Regions from separate parts of the Cytobacillus sp. Bac17 genome, predicted to be linked through region 1. Evidence: predicted binding sites of a transcription regulator. Region 1 holds the regulator's gene; the other holds the start of a gene.
The links. The regulator LexA, encoded in region 1, represses DNA repair genes until DNA is damaged. The targets are predictions, from matches to a motif close to CGAACATATGTTCG.
Positions count from the first base shown of each region.

Region 2: the regulator LexA is predicted to act here: its motif matches at 2,872-2,885, upstream of NR125_RS19285 (YolD-like family protein).

Region 1 is NZ_JALJRC010000001.1:384,333-392,520, forward strand. Features, by position in the region: gene NR125_RS01925 (ABC transporter transmembrane domain-containing protein) at 1-172, opposite strand, end outside; gene NR125_RS01930 (DUF6376 family protein) at 279-719, opposite strand; gene NR125_RS01935 (YneF family protein) at 854-1,069, opposite strand; gene sirA (sporulation inhibitor of replication protein SirA) at 1,156-1,593, opposite strand; gene tkt (transketolase) at 1,870-3,876, opposite strand; gene NR125_RS01950 (DUF896 domain-containing protein) at 4,107-4,340, opposite strand; gene NR125_RS01955 (YneB family resolvase-like protein) at 4,484-5,131, opposite strand; gene yneA (cell division suppressor protein YneA) at 5,141-5,473, opposite strand; gene lexA (transcriptional repressor LexA) at 5,629-6,252, shown strand; gene NR125_RS01970 (DUF4257 domain-containing protein) at 6,538-6,822, shown strand; gene NR125_RS29870 (hypothetical protein) at 7,148-7,510, shown strand; gene NR125_RS29575 (CBO0543 family protein) at 7,648-8,115, opposite strand; gene NR125_RS01975 (CBO0543 family protein) at 8,112-8,188, opposite strand, start outside.
Region 2 is NZ_JALJRC010000018.1:82,660-90,847, reverse strand. Features, by position in the region: gene NR125_RS19300 (2-oxoglutarate-dependent dioxygenase) at 1-143, shown strand, start outside; gene NR125_RS19295 (DUF1450 domain-containing protein) at 180-449, shown strand; gene NR125_RS19290 (FUSC family protein) at 582-2,768, opposite strand; gene NR125_RS19285 (YolD-like family protein) at 2,911-3,249, shown strand; gene NR125_RS19280 (tetratricopeptide repeat protein) at 3,356-3,847, shown strand; gene NR125_RS19275 (hypothetical protein) at 3,951-4,193, shown strand; gene NR125_RS19270 (GNAT family N-acetyltransferase) at 4,276-5,034, shown strand; gene NR125_RS19265 (YhbD family protein) at 5,234-5,857, shown strand; gene NR125_RS19260 (polymer-forming cytoskeletal protein) at 5,877-6,590, shown strand; ZMP/ZTP riboswitch at 6,873-6,951, shown strand; gene NR125_RS19255 (phosphoglycerate dehydrogenase) at 7,019-8,188, shown strand, end outside.

The sequences.
Region 1 (8,188 bases):
TTAATAAGGCTTTTGCAGTCAGCTCGCCATTTTTAATCGAGTCGACCACAATGCCGACCACCTTTGGCGGAACCAGCTGAAGCATTGCCACAAATAACAGCAGAATAATCCCGTTTACATAAGCCTTTTTCTCCTGCTTAAAAAACCACATCAAATCCAAAAAAACCTTCATACCCCATCCTCCGAAATTCGAAACATAATAGCTTAAATAGTTTAACAAATATTGAGAAAATAAGGAAGATTTTTTCTCGTAAGAAAAAAGCACCCATTTGGATGCTTTATTGCCCTAATGCTTCTATTCGGTTGATCAGGCTTGTTGCTTCATTAATGGTAGTGAATAGCTCTGAGTTCTCCAGCCGATCCAATGCTAGGCTGCCGTTCTCCAATACTTTATTGATCTCAGCCAGAAGCGCTTCATTCTGTGTAACCAGCTCCTGATGAACATCCTCTGCCAGCGTCGGGATATCCTGAAGGGCGATAAACTCTTCAACTTCCTGCTTAAGTGTCGTCAATCTGTCTTCAAGTTCCTGCTTTAATGCCGGATCCGCTGCCGCCTCCTGAATCATTTGCGGCGCCTCTTCAGCAAAGTCGCTTAATGTATTGATATGCTCAGTCGCTTCATTAACATAGTCAATGGAATTATTCACTTCTCCCAGAACGGAACAGCCGCTTAATAACATGGAAACGGTAAGGAGCCCTATAAGAATTACTTTTTTCATTTGCTCGTTCCTTTCATGATTTGTCATAGTATAAATACGGTCTGTTTCAAAGAAGGTTTCATTTTGGAAATAAAAAAACCACCTTCCTTGTATTGTAACAGAAAAGTGGTTTCAGATGGGATGCTTGTCCCTGATTACTTGCCAGTCTGCTTGTTCATGGCATTCATCATTTGGTTGATCTTCTTCTGAGATGGCTTCATGCCCATTTGCATCATCATCATTTTAAGCATTTGTTCATTAATTGGCGGATTTTTCTCCAGGTAGCTCATCATATATTTTCGAGCAATGAAAAATCCTAGTGCTACACCGGCAAGAAGCGCCAGTACACCAACTAGAATGTACATACCCATACTAACTTCCTCCTTCATGTTGTCTATCATACAGTGTACTAGACCAAAGGTTATTATACAATATTTGCTTCATTTTTTCTCATATTTTAGACGAATTTTCTCTCTTTTATCGGTTTTAGCCACCCATAGCGCTTATGCTTGAGGTCAACAGCCAGGAAGGAGGACTCGCTTTTTCGCAGTACTTCGAAAAATACCGTCTCTGCCTCATAGCTGCCGGCCGCTTCTAAAACCAGGCTCCGTTCAAATACTTCAAGCTTCGCCCTGCTTCTTTTGCTCATCTCTATATAGTATGCACTTTTTTCTATTATAAAGTCCTTTTTTCGCTGCAGCTGCTGATGGATGTATTGATGCACTTTCAAACCCGGGATTGGCTTAGTCACAAAATCAATTTGCTTCGATAGAATAGACTTCATTTCACCTGACGAATGCTCATACTCTTCAAACAACTGAAAAAACATCCGCTCTCTGCCAAAATAATGGGCCGCAAATTCATCTTCTATTAAATACAATTGATAAGCTCTCATCTGGCCCCTCCTTCCGGGACAATCCATTTCTTTCAATTATAAGCAACCAAAAATAAGGAATGTGTCTGAAGATGTTAAAAACTTTCACTAATTTTGTCGAAAACAAAGAATTCAGTTGATTATGAGGATTCTTGCTGGGAGAACTGCTATAATAGCTGCTCAAAATATTTACTTCGTCATTTTCCCGGTTTTACTGAAATATAATCCTGTTTTTTTTAATATAAACCTATCTCACAAAAAAGGAAGAGCCTCTCAGCTCTCCCTTTCCGGTAAATATTATCCCTGCAGCAATGCTTTTACGCGTGCCACAACGTTTTCAACTGTGAATCCGTATTCTTCCATGATCTTCTCACCTGGTGCAGATGCGCCGAAGGTATCGATTGCAAGAACATCGCCTTCGTCTCCTGCATAGCGGTGCCATCCAAGTGAAGATCCCATTTCAATGGCAAGACGCTTCTTGACTGTCTTAGGAATTACGCTTTCTTTGTACTCTTTTGATTGAGCTTCGAAGCGGTCCCAAGCAGGCATGCTCACTACAGATGCATGGATGCCTTCGCCTTCAAGCGCTTTTTGTGCTTCAACAGCCAGGCTAACCTCAGATCCAGCAGCAAGCAATAATACATCCGCGTTGCTGTTGGAAGCTGGTGAAACAACATAAGCACCTTTTTGTACTCCTTCGTATGCCGCTGAATCCGTTCCTTTTAATGTAGGAAGGTTTTGACGGGTCAATACTAATGCAGTTGGCTTGTTTGTTGATTCAATTGCTGTTTTCCATGCAGCTGCTGTTTCATTTCCGTCAGCAGGGCGGACAACAGATAGGTTTGGCATTGCACGCAATGCAGCAAGCTGTTCTACAGGCTCATGTGTAGGTCCGTCTTCACCTACAGCGATACTGTCATGTGTGAATACATACGTAACAGGCAGGTTCATAAGTGCAGCCAGACGGATTGCCGGGCGCAAGTAATCAGAGAACACGAAGAATGTTCCGCCGAATACTTTTAATCCGCCGTGAAGGGCCATACCATTAAGTGCAGCACCCATTGCAAATTCACGTACACCAAACCAGATGTTGCGGCCGTCAAATGACTCAGCTGTAAAGTCGCCTGTACCTTTAATCATTGTTTTGTTGGAGCCTGCAAGGTCTGCAGAACCGCCAAAGAAGGAAGGCAGGTTTTGTGCGATTGCATTTAGCACTTCTCCGGAAGAAGCACGGCTTGCAAGGCTCTTTCCTTCTTCATAAACAGGGATGTCTTTATCCCAGCCTTCTGAAAGCTCGCCATTGATTGCCTGCTCCAGCTGTTTTCCTAACTCAGGATGCGCTTCTTTATACTGTGCAAAAAGGTCTTCCCATTCCTGCTGCTTCTTAGAGCCGCTTTCTACAACCTGCTGCTTGAAGTGATCATATACTTCCTGAGGAACATGGAAATCCTCTTCGAAAGTCCACTTATAGGCTTCTTTCGTTAATTTCAATTCATCAGCACCCAGTGGAGCGCCGTGAACATCAGATTTACCTGATTTGTTTGGAGAACCGTAGCCAATGACTGTTTTAACCTCAATCATTGTTGGTCGGTTTTCATCCTGCTTCGCTTCCTCAATTGCTTTTGCAATTTCGTGAAGATCATTGCCGTCTTCTACGCGGATATACTGCCAGCCGTATGACTTGAATCGCTGTTCAACACTTTCAGAGAAAGACTTATCAAGGTCACCATCAAGTGAGATATCATTTGAATCATATAGAACAACCAGTCTTCCAAGCTTTAAGTGGCCAGCAAGGGAAGCAGCTTCAGCCGAAACGCCTTCCATAAGGTCTCCGTCACCGCAGATGCTGTATGTATAGTGGTCAACAACATTGAAGTTGTCTTTGTTGTATGTTGCAGCCAGGTGGCGTTCAGCCATTGCCATACCAACAGCCATTGCAATACCTTGACCTAATGGGCCTGTTGTTGCGTCAACACCTGGAGTATGGCCATATTCAGGGTGACCTGGCGTCTTGCTTCCCCACTGTCTGAACTCTTTAATGTCATTCATGGAAACATCATAGCCAGAAAGATGAAGAAGGCTGTATAAAAGCATGGAGCCATGTCCAGCAGAAAGGACGAAACGGTCACGGTTGAACCATTCAGGATTTTTCGGGTTATGGTTCATGAAGCGTGTCCAAAGCGTATAAGCCATTGGCGCTGCACCCATCGGCATCCCCGGATGGCCGGAATTCGCCTTTTCAATGGCGTCGATTGATAAAGTACGAATGGAACTGATGGATAGTTCATCTGTGTGATTAAACATTCAATACATCCTTTCGAGTAGTAATTCTTTACTCTTTTAATATTATCGGGTGTCCTTTTTTTTCACAACCAATAGGGTCAGGAAAAGGACAAAAAAGCCGGTTTGTTACTATATTGACACAAAAAGACCCGGCGTATGTAAAAAAAGCGGAGATAGCCGGTAATAGAAGTCATCTCCGCTTTCTATTAAAAGAAGGAATACAGCATTGTGTATCCCTTGCAATTATAATATTAGTGAAGGCGGTTTTTATTTTGGAAGTCTTTTAGCTTTTTCGGAGTTACGTCATTTCCTTTCGGGTCAACGATTGTAACACCTTTAAGCGTGTTCAGCATGCCAGAGCGAAAAGTCTCCAAATACTCTTTGCGGAGAGAAGTCTGTTCTTTTGCTTCTGCTTCTGTTAAACCTGATTCCTTTGCCTTCTTTGCCAGTTCATTAATTCGGGCAAGTTTTTGTTTTGGCAGCATATATTAAAGCTCCTTTATATCAAAAGTTTACCTTTGGATATTCTGATAGAAGTTTTTATTATACAATAGCTTCAGATATGGAACAATACTGAAACTCAACTGCCATCATACTAAAAAAGAACACTTTTGACAAGAAAAGTGCTCTATTCAACAAGTGATTCCATATACTCTTTATACCTTCTGTGGACTGTTGCTTTTGAGATATTATAGCCAAAGCCTCTGAGTGTTGCAGCAATCTCTGCAAATGTTAACTCGTTTTTCCTTAGCCGGACAATTTCCTCTATCGGCACCTCTATTCTTTCTCTGCCGCCATTTGTTCCCTGATTGCTTAAGTTCTTCTCGGGGCGGTATCCCTTATCAACAGCCCGCTGCATGCCGCGTCTAATTTTGATGTTATGAAGCTTTCTCTGATATTCTTCTACCATCCCAACAATGTTCAGCACCATCGAATCTGATTCCGAAAGCTCGAGCTGGCCGTTATTCGAAATGCTGTACAGCTGAACTTCTTCCTTTAGGATGCAATGGAGTATCGCTATCTTTGCATTACCCCGCCCCAGCCTGGTTTCATCCTGAATGAGGACAACCTTGATATCCTTTTCTTTAATTAAGTCTAAAAGCTCCAATATACCGTCTCTTTCAAGGTCATATCCACTGGCCTGTTCGCGTATCACCTTGACTACTTCAAAATCATGCTTTTTCGCCAGATTCACCAGCTCTTCTTCCTGTCTTGAAAGGGACGTTTCCTGAGTATCCTTTGTTGTACTAACCCTGCAGTAAATAATTGCTTTCATAACTTCTCCTTATTCATAAAAGTCTGAACTGGCAAGCTCTTTATAAGGCTCGTCATCCAGTGCTTTTACTGGAATAACAATTTCATCGCCCGGAAAAATCCTGCCTGCCGCTATCTCATTATTTTGTTCGACCCAATTAATAAATTGATCTGTAGACAGCGAATGTTCAGCCGAAAAACTCTCAGCAATTTCCCATAAAGAGTCACCTTCTGCAACAGTGACTTTCACAAACTTTTCCGTATCAGGTGTCTCTATCTGAATGAGCATAATAAACGATGCTGTCAGGCTTAAAACGAAGAGAATAATAGCATAAGAATATGATTTCCACAATTTTTTCAGCATGATATACCACCTCTAAAAGAATGTATGTTCGCATTTGATGTTTTTATTATAGACCGAACATTTGTTTTGTGTCAATAAAAATTCGAACTTATGTTTGTATCATATGGTAATTGATGCTATAATTGAGACAACAAAAACATACGAGGTGCGTAAAGATGGTGAAATTATCAAAAAGGCAGCAAGATATATTAGAGTTTATTAAAGAGGAAGTTAAATTGAGAGGCTATCCGCCTTCTGTAAGGGAGATCGGGGAAGCAGTCGGCCTGGCTTCAAGCTCAACAGTTCACGGCCATCTCGCCCGTCTTGAAAGCAAAGGGCTGATCCGCAGAGATCCTACTAAACCGCGCGCCATTGAAATTTTAGATCTGGACGAGTCTTCTCACATCCCTAAGGTCAGTGCAGTCAATGTTCCGATCGTCGGTAAAGTAACTGCAGGGCAGCCGATAACAGCCATTGAAAATGTTGAAGAATACTTCCCTCTTCCAGAAAGAATGGCACCAGCTGATGAGCATGTATTCATGCTTGAAATCATGGGGGAAAGTATGATTGAAGCCGGAATCCTTGATGGCGACTATGTCATCGTCAAACAGCAGAGCACTGCTAATAATGGAGATATCGTGGTTGCCATGACAGAGGAAGATGAAGCAACTGTCAAAAGATTCTTTAAAGAAAAAGACTATATCCGGCTTCAGCCGGAAAACTCTACAATGGAACCTATCATCCTTCGAAATGTTTCCATCCTTGGCAAAGTTATAGGTGTATACCGCCATATGCATTAATAGAATGATAAAAAGCAGGCAGCCACTGCCTGCTTTTTATTTTTTCCAATTTTAAGAAGGTTATCAGTTCCTATTACCTGATGCTATTAGTGAAATCATACGAAAGTAACTGATACCTTTTCTGTTGGTACTAAGTTGCAGTCATGTATGACTATTTTATTATTCAGAAAATTCGGTATTTTTATGCATATTATTTTATAGCCACTTTCTATATAATGGTAATACACCGAGAATCAACCTAAGGTCGCTTGTCCAAAATCTCGACTTTAGGAGTGTGAAGAAAAAATGTTTTTGAACATTACCTTCGCTTTGTTGATTGGTGGGCTGGTCGGTGTCGTTGGACATATTCGGAAAGAAGGCAAAATGGTCAAACCCAGAAGGACAAAAAAATTCATCTATCTGGGGGTCTTTGAAGAAGTAATCATGGGGGCTTTAGCGGCTGTTTTTTTGGTCGTATCTTCAGATCCTGACTCTGCCTTAAAGGTAGTGCTCCTTGCGGTAATTGCAGGATTTGGAGGAGATGCACTGCTGACATGTCTCGATTTCCTAAAGATCAGACATAAAGAATAGAGAGATGCAGGGAAATACAAATTAGTTAAAACCTCGTTCACTTAGAAACGGGGTTTTTGTATTTTAGCTATGTAAAAACCCCCTGCTCATGCAAACAGAGTGTTTTCGAATTTTTAAAGTAATTGCTCATGTAGTGTTCGTTGCTCCAAGGGATGTACTTGCGTACGAAACATAAATACTAATCCTTGCCGTTAGAAATCCTCTTTAACTATTTTTTCAAAACTGCTCCTTCTGCTGAACCAATGGGCAATTAAGTATAGTGAAACTAAGATAAAAAAGGAATAAGCAAAGGCCCAATGGATTTTTTTATATAAGTGCAGCATTGGTGTTTTATATCTTTCACAAACCCTTGAAAACAGGACTAAACCGGCTAGCAACCATATTTATTCTTATCTTAGCTTTAGGGAATATTGTGACTGGCTTTATACCAGCAGATATAAATCTATTTTGGCATTCAATAGCAGCTCAACTTGACATGATAACTGTTTTGCCCGGTCTTTGGCTATACGCAAAATCTTTAGAAATTGGAAAACGCTGGACTCAATACTGTTTAGTTACATTACTAGTCATAGTCACACTCAATATGTTAATAATTTTCATCCCTATGCACGCCGGTCTATTGCAAAGGTTATTCTATTTAGTGATTTTCATATGGGGCACTGTACTGGCGTTTATTTTAAGTAAATGATTTGTTGCCACGCCTTTATCGCCTGAGCTCTTAATTCTTATTCTTAATTTACGCCCCCTGCCTTGGTTAAATTAGTCGTCTAACACAGAATCCTTACTATTAATATTTCTCGGGGGGAACCTAGATATTTCAACTCGTTACACCAGACCTTTTTTAAACCAAAATATATATATCTTTACAACATAAAGAAGAATCATGTTGGTAATTAATCCAAAGAACCAGTTCCAGTGAATATAGTGATACAATGAACTAAATTTTTCGAGAAGATAGGAGTAAGTTGTTATCCCCATTGAAAATAGTAAGTAGTACAAAAATGTTCTTCTTGTCCCTTTTTCTTTTGGATAAAAAAGTATAAAAAACACCGCAATTGTGGGATAAACAATATAATGCAATGAAAAGCTCATATTTGTCGCTTTATTAAATTCTCTATACGGAAACTCAACTAATCCAAATACCAATTGTATATATTCATGTATCCATGCTATTGATTGAACAAATATAAAGGTTATCCAAGCTAACCTTTTACTTTCGGTTGGGATATATCTTAATAACAAGTACAATGATAAAATCCACGAACATACTAAAATCAGGACTTCTCTGGTCATTTTAAGTCCACCAAAATTAATCTTTTAGAAAACCATCGATAAAATTTATCATTTATATATAGAGCAATCATTA
Region 2 (8,188 bases), on a different contig from region 1:
AGGGAGCGGCCATTTACTTCCATTATGGCAATGCTCAGGGTCAGCTGGACCGATTGTCAGTCCATAGCAGTGTGCCTGTAAGAAAGGGAGAAAAATGGGCTGCTACCAAATGGATTAGGGAAAGCAATATATATTGCCATTAGAGTTTTTAAAGAATAATCAGAAGGAAGTTTGATCAGGTGAAACTCATCAACAAACTATTCTCAAAGCAAAAAACGGCTTCGATTGAATTTTGTCAGCGGAATCTGGATGAATTTTTAAAAGAAGAGAGTTTGGCTGCATTTAATCAATTTCTGAGCCAGAAGAATATTAACTATAAAGAATACGAATGCCAGAGCAGATGCAAAGAATGCAGGCAATCACCTTATGCCCTGGTGGACGGGAAGCTGATTGCAGCGGAGAATTCGGATGAATTATTGATAAAATTGAAAGAAGAAGTAAAGAAATAAAAGGAATCGGAGCAATCCGATTCCTTTTTTCATACTCTTTTTTTTGATGTACATTGAGAATGTGAATGTGCAAATTAATCTAGTATTGATCCTGAAATAGCATCTCCCAATTCATATAAAAGAGAAGGAGGATTATTGCTCCTTCCCTGCACCAAGATCTTCTGCCAATTCCATAATCGCTTTATTGATTCTCCAGACGAAATAAAGGTGATGAATCAAATCACGCTGGGATTGCTGCCTTGCTGGTGCCAATCGTTCAATTTGTTCCCTTTCATTTTCAAGACTATACACAAGCATGCCGTCTCCGCTATCTTTAATCAAATCCATTAATGTCTCAATATTTAATTCAAGCTTTTCTTCAATCCTTATGAAAACATCGACCAGCTCATCGGGATAGTCGAATCCTTTTCGGTAGGAGGAAGCCACAAGGTGTCTTGCATAATAGTTGATGGCTGAAAATAGTGTAATCCATCTGTTAACGTCAGCATGGCGCGGGGATCCGGGTTTTTTTATCAGAGATTGTGCTTCAACGTTTATGGTTTTAAGTTTTTGATCCAATAAGAAGCCTTTGCCTGAAAGCTCCTTAACGTTCACATCTTCCCGGAAGCTTCTCACATACTCAGTGACATACGGTTTCAGTTCTTGTAAGTAGTCATTTAAGGTATCCGCCACTTTTTCCTTCGTTTTCTTTGGGAAAATAAATAAGGAAACTCCGAATGCAATGCCGGCACCGGCAATTGTATCGATTACCCTTGCACTGATAAGGGAAAATGTAATTCCTCCAAGTAAAAGGTCATACATAAAAGCAACCAGCATCGTTATAAACATGCTCATTAACGTATAGGAGACCTCAAACAAATAAAAGGCGAAAAAAACCGCTGCAAAAATCAGCGTTATTTCAAGGACGGAATGGCCGCTGACCACTCTTGCAAGTGTAAATCCAATTACTGCTCCAATAATTGTTCCAACCGACCGCTGAAAACCTTTCGTATAAATGCGCCCGATCGATTCGGTACCGAGCAAAACAATAAAAGCTGTTAAAAGAACCCAATAAGGCTGGTCAGGCGAAAGAATCTGGCCGGCAATGATGGAAATGATTGCAGCAGTCAATGCCTGAAAAGCTTTTTTGGTGGAAGGTTTGATGCCCTTATCTTCTTCAGATGGTTCATCTTCACTTTCGCCTTCAGCTGCCTCTTCAGATAATTTAATCTCATTGTCTTTCATTTTATGAAGTGCCTGCTGTATGGTTATGCCGCCCTCGATGACATGGTTCGCAATGGACTCGATCCGCCTGATCAGAAACAGCCATCCTGCAGGTTTGTCTTCCCGGCTGAACAAATCAATAATAAGCAGGCGGAGGGCCTGTACAGCAAGCTCTGCTTCACGCAGATTTTGTTCTTCATATTGTTGGGCAAGAACTTCAGCATCGCGAAGAGAACGGGTTACCCAAACCAGGAGTTTTCTCAGCTCATCAATTTCAAGGGCATTTGCTTTTTTTAAGCTTCTAATTGAGTCTGTCAGTGTTTCAATCAGCATACCTGCATCAAAAATATATAACCTTAGCTGAGTAGAGGTCAGCCCAGGCCATAATTTTTGAACATCTTCATCATTTATATACTCCGAAACCATGACAGCATAATCCCTGAGCTTCAGCACGTTTCTTCCCAATTCCTCCCGCTGCTGAGGAGTCATTTCCTTGGCTTGCATCCCCTCAATTAAGAGATTGAACGTAAAATTACTTTGGAAATGAAAGGAGCGAATGCTTCTTTTCAGGTTTTTCGCGGTGTCCTGAAAAAGGATGAAATTGAACAGGAAAGCATACGCGATCCCAATCCAAATGCCGAAGTAGAAGGATGGAAGCTGACTGCCTGATAGTTTTAAAATAGACGCGAAATAAAGTGTCATGAATGCAATCATGCATAGAGAAAAATACCGCACTCCAAAGCGGGTCAAATAAAAGCTTAAGAAGATTAACAGAACCATTGCAATATCGATAAAGACCGTGCTTTCCGCCAATAGGGAACCGATCGATACCCCTGCCATGGCTGAAAGTCCAAGCAGGCCAGTTGTGAGCATTTTACCTTTTTTGGAGTCATCCATGACAATCATGATGCCAAGCATGCCTGCCATTCCGGACACTATCGCCGGAGTGAGAGCGGCATCAGCATCAGCACCAGCCAATTGCATGATGAACAAAGTCGTAAAGACTGAAGCCATTAAACTTAAAGTGGCCCGTCCTGCTTTTTGAAATCGGATAAGCCCGGGATCGGATGCCAGCAAACGTCCGAGCCACCGGTGTTTTATAGGAAACTGCTTCATTGTTTCACCAATCTTTTCAGAGAGTTAAAGATTATTTTACCACTCGTACTTTTATTATCCAAATGAACCAGCTTGAGATTTTGTGCTTTACAGGTTTAAAAACAGAACAAATGTTCTATAATAGAGGATGGAGGGATTTACTATGCCGCTAAAAGACAGAGGGAAAATAAAATGGCAGCCAGCCCACTTCATGCCGGAACACCGGGCGATGCTAAGAAAATTGGAAACTGAACAAATGGCACAAGACAAGCCGCTTATAGATGAATATGAATTGGAGGACTATGAAAACAAAATTCACTATGCAATGGAATATGCCTTCTTTCTAATAGTAAAAGTCTGGCGGGAGGGATTATTCCACGAATATACAGGGAGGGTAAACAGGCTGGACGGCATCGGCAGAAAAATTTATCTGGAATTGGAAGATGGGTTTCTTGAGAAGGTCATGTTTGATGAAATAGCTTCGGTTGAAGTGAAAGAATAGTGCAGCGAGACATAATTCAATTTTTGCAGAAAAGTTAAAGCTTTACCATACCCATTATTTGCAATTTTTAGATATAATAGAAAGAAAGCGGTGATCGGAGGTACATATGAGCACGGACTTAGAAAAAGCGATTGTACTTCGCAATCTCGGTAAATACAAAGATTCCAGCCTTCTGCTTGTGAAATTGGCTGAAGAGTATCCCTTAAACCCAGTGATTCATTATCATTGTGCCTGGAGTTTTGACGTTCTAGGGGAGGAATCGAAAGCTGTTTCTCATTATGAAAAAGCGATCGAACTTGGGCTGCCTGAATCTGATCTGCCAGGTGCCATTTTGGGTCTTGGGAGCACATACCGGACTCTTGGGGAATATGAAAAATCAAAGATGGTGTTCGAGAAAGGAATCTCCCAGTTTCCGGCTAATCGTGCAATCCAGGTGTTTTATTCCATGACGCTCCATAATTTAGGCCAGCACAGCGAGGCAATGGAGATGCTCCTAAAGTGTGTGGCCGAAACTTCTGATGACCCGGAAGTTTTGCAATATAAAAAAGCAATTACTTTTTATGCAGACAAACTTGATGAAATATTTGATAAAGATTAGAAAAAGGATTTCCCAAAATACATGATATGACGGCGGAGAATAATTCAAACATCTCTGATTTATTAGAGGTAATTTTAATGAATATGGTTAATTGCTATAATAGATGATCTTAAAAGGTCAGACGGCGGCCGTATCCTTTATCCATTCGATGAAAGAGACTGCTATCTTCAAAATGCAGTCTCTTATATATCTGCAGGTGCCAAAAGCGGAAAATGACCGTAGTTTCCTCCAATTTGATAAGTGGAAGAGTATGAAAAGAAGGTTTCCAAGGTTATTTCTCAACATGGCCGGAATTTTCTATGTGCTTATGATAACAGCAGTACCCTTTGAATTAAAGAATAATTAATACGCTGCCATGATGTGCTTATTACAGATAAAGAATATAAATTTTTGCAAAACTAAAGTGTTTGCTATATTAGGAGAAGCCGATGGAAAAAATCACTTTTAATAATATCCATAAACCGGGACACACAGTACTGGAAAATGAACTTTTTATTCACAACCATAACCCTGACATGCTCCTTCAGTATGACAGCAACTTTATTGCTTTTAAAAGAATGCCTTCTGTTCAAGAGTTTGAGGAGGCACATCAATATTTAAGAACTTTTCATCAAAAATATGGCCAAAAGCATGTAAGATTTTATTTTCCTGATGACGAGGAGCTTACCGGAGAACTTCTGGCCAGCTTTGAGAAGGATGATGATTTTACGGTTGGTTATTTAGAGCTATTTGCGATTCATCCAGCTGATTTTCCTGAAGTTCAGGAAAAGGAAGAAATTACAGTCGAAAATGTTACGGATGAAACATGGAATGATTATCTGGAATTTCAGCATGAGCAGGATTCGGTTTACGGGATTAATTATGCCGAGAAAAAGAAAGATCAGCATTTAAGGAATTTTAACGATGAAAGGATTAAGCAGTTCATTGCATATTATAAAGGGAAAGCTGCCGGATCAGTAGATGTAATTATCAAGGAATACACAGCTGAAATTGATGGATTGATGGTCCATGAGGATTTTCAGAAAAAGGGCATCGGCAGGCGCCTGCAGAAATCGGTAATGGATCAGTTTAAGGATAAAACCATCATCCTTGTTGCAGATGGTGAAGATACTCCAAAGGAAATGTACCGCAGGCAAAATTATCAGTATATTGGAAAGCAGTATAACCTTTTAAAAATATACGAATGAAGAGAAGCCTGGTTCTATAGAGAGCCAGGTCTTTTTGTTTAAATAGAACACTGTTTTATAAAGGGGAGTTCATCCTGGATTGATTTCATGGTGTAAAATCGGGATTTTGTCGAAAAACCTCGGGAAAAAATGAATAATACAATATTCTTAACGTAACAGTGTTATGTTACAATCATACCATCGGAAAGGAGACCTGGAATTGAGCGATGAATTAATTTCAAAAAAAGAAGTCCTTGATTTAACTGGAATTTCTTATGGGCAGCTTTATCGGTGGAAAAGGAAAAGCCTGATACCGGAGGATTGGTTTGTCAGAAAATCAACTTTTACAGGGCAGGAGACATTTTTCCCAAAGGAGAAAATTCTGGAGCGGGTCGATAAAATACAAAAGATGAAGGATAGCCTTTCACTGGATGAGCTGGCAGATTTGTTTTCATTGAATGCTTCAAATCTGAAGCTGACAAAGGAAAGCCTGATTGCTAAAGGGATAGCTTCTGAACCGGTTATGAATATCTTTCTCGAGACACAGGAAGAGCTTAACGAATTCAATTACCATGAGATTTTGAAGCTTTATATCCTTTCCATCCTGCTTGAATCCGGAGATATCCATATCGAGGAAGGGAAAATGCTTCTTCAGTTATTGAGTGATCATCAAAGTATCCTGCAGCAGCCAAAAGCTGTTATCTGCTTTATTCGCAAACTTGGAATGTCCAGCTGCCTGATTTCGGTAAACGGGGAACAAGTCCTGCTTGAAAAAGGAACAAAAGTGGCCGCCACTTTATCGTTAGAACATTGTGCAGAGGAATTAAAATCCAAATTGGTATAGGGGGAATTTTGCTGTGAATATGAAAACACTAGGGAACTTAATAATTAATGGAGTGGGATCGTCTAATGGAGGTTCATTTGAAAAGGTTGGATTAAATGGCAAGGGAACGGTAAACAGTGATATTGAGTGCAAGAGATTCCATTGTAACGGTACGGCCACTATCCATGGAAACGTAAAAACTGAAAAGGGAAAGATCAGTGGTGCTGCAAAGATCCATGGAGCTGTTAAAGCTGAATCCTTTGTTATCAATGGCTCTGCCGACATTTCTGAAGCTGTCAGCTGTCAAAACCTTGAAGTCGCCGGAAGATCCACTATCGGAGGCTCTGTAAAATGCGAAGTAATCGTTGTGAATGGGAAAGTAACTATTGAAGGGGACTGTGAAGCGGAGGTCTTCCGTGCTGAAGGGACATTTTCAGTAGATGGTTTACTGAACGCAGAAACGATCGATATTAAGCTTTTTGGAGACAGTAAAGCGAAAGAAATCGGCGGCAGAAAAATTAAAGTGACACAGCATAGAGAAACCCTATTAAAATTAATCAAATCCATCTTTCCCTTGAAACTGGAGGCGGATTTAATAGAAGGCGATGACATCGAACTCGAAGGCACAGCAGCTCTTGTCGTAAGAGGGAAAAATGTAAAAATCGGCAAAAATTGCGAGATCGGACTTGTGGAATACTCTGGTGTTTATGAATGTGCAGCAGAAGCGGAAGTTAAAGAACTTCGCAAAATCTGATAAAAGGAGAGAGGTGCAGGGAAGCAGTTTTTTACATTTTCTTTCGGATAGTCAAATTTTATTTACAGATAAAATGTTATAAGCTGTTTTTATGACTGGATAACAGAAATTATTTGCGCACATTGCAGAAATGAAAATGTTATCCTAATAACTAACTTCGAAAAGCATAGTGTACAAAATAAGAAAAATATACTGTAGAAAAATAAAAAATAATTTTAATAATGTAAGCGCTTTAAATGGTTGAAGTTTTCAGAAGACTTTGATAAGATTTAAAAAACCGAAAAGGCTATGTGTAACTGGCGAGACGCGGATCACCGCGAGGGAGCACATAGTGTCGAAGCCGTTCGCCTGGGCAGAGGTAAGGGATTCTACCCTTGCCTCTTTCTGTTTTAAAATCTGACAAAGTTAGTTGAAAAGGGGAGAATCCAGTGAGTACCATGACTTTAGACAGAGTGAAGACGATTAAAACGCTGAATGCGATTGCGCCAAGCGGTCTTGAGGTGTTTAACAAGGATCAATTTACAATCGATAATGAAAGCGGCAATCCGGATGCGATTGTCCTTCGGAGCTTTAATATGCATTCAATGGAATTGGGCGATCGATTAAAAGCAATTGCCCGTGCAGGCGCGGGTGTGAATAATATCCCGGTTGAGAAATGCACTGAACAGGGCATTGTTGTTTTTAATACACCTGGTGCCAATGCGAATGCAGTAAAAGAAATGGTGCTTACTTCCTTAATGGCTTCATCCCGCAATCTCTTTGCCGGCATCTCCTGGACCAAAACGCTGAAAGATGAAGGAGACCAAATTCCTAAGCTTGTAGAATCAGGGAAAAAGCAATTTGTCGGAAAAGAAATTAAGGGGAAAACTCTCGGTGTGATCGGATTGGGGGCAATCGGGGCCCTTGTGGCCAATGATGCACTTGAACTTGATATGGATGTCGTAGGCTTTGACCCATTCATTTCGGTTGACACTGCCTGGAACTTATCCCGCAATGTTCAGCGCGCCATGACCATTGAGCAGGTGTTTGCAGAATCTGACTATATCACTGTACATGTTCCATTAACCGATGATACAAGGGAAATGTTCAATGAAGATACATTCAGCATGATGAAGAATGGTGTTCATATTCTGAATTTCTCACGCGGGGAGCTTGTGAATGAATCAGATATGGCAGCCGCCCTTGAAAGCGGAAAAGTGGGCAAGTATATTACAGATTTCCCAAATGAAAATATCCTGAAAATGAAAAACGCAGTGGCAATTCCGCACCTTGGCGCTTCAACAAAAGAATCTGAGGAAAACTGCGCTGTCATGGCAGCACGACAGGTGAAGCACTTCCTTGAAACAGGCAATGTCAAAAACTCAGTTAACTTCCCAAATGCTGCTCTTCCTTACACAGGCAAGCGGCGTGTCACTGCTTTTCATAAAAACATTCCTAATATGGTCGGCCAAATCACACTTGCTATTTCAAGCTACCAGCTGAATATTGCGGACATGGTGAACCGCAGCCGCGGTGAATATGCGTATACCATGATCGATATCGATAATAAAGTTAATGGTGATGTCATCCCTGGACTGCTTGAACAGATTAATCAAATT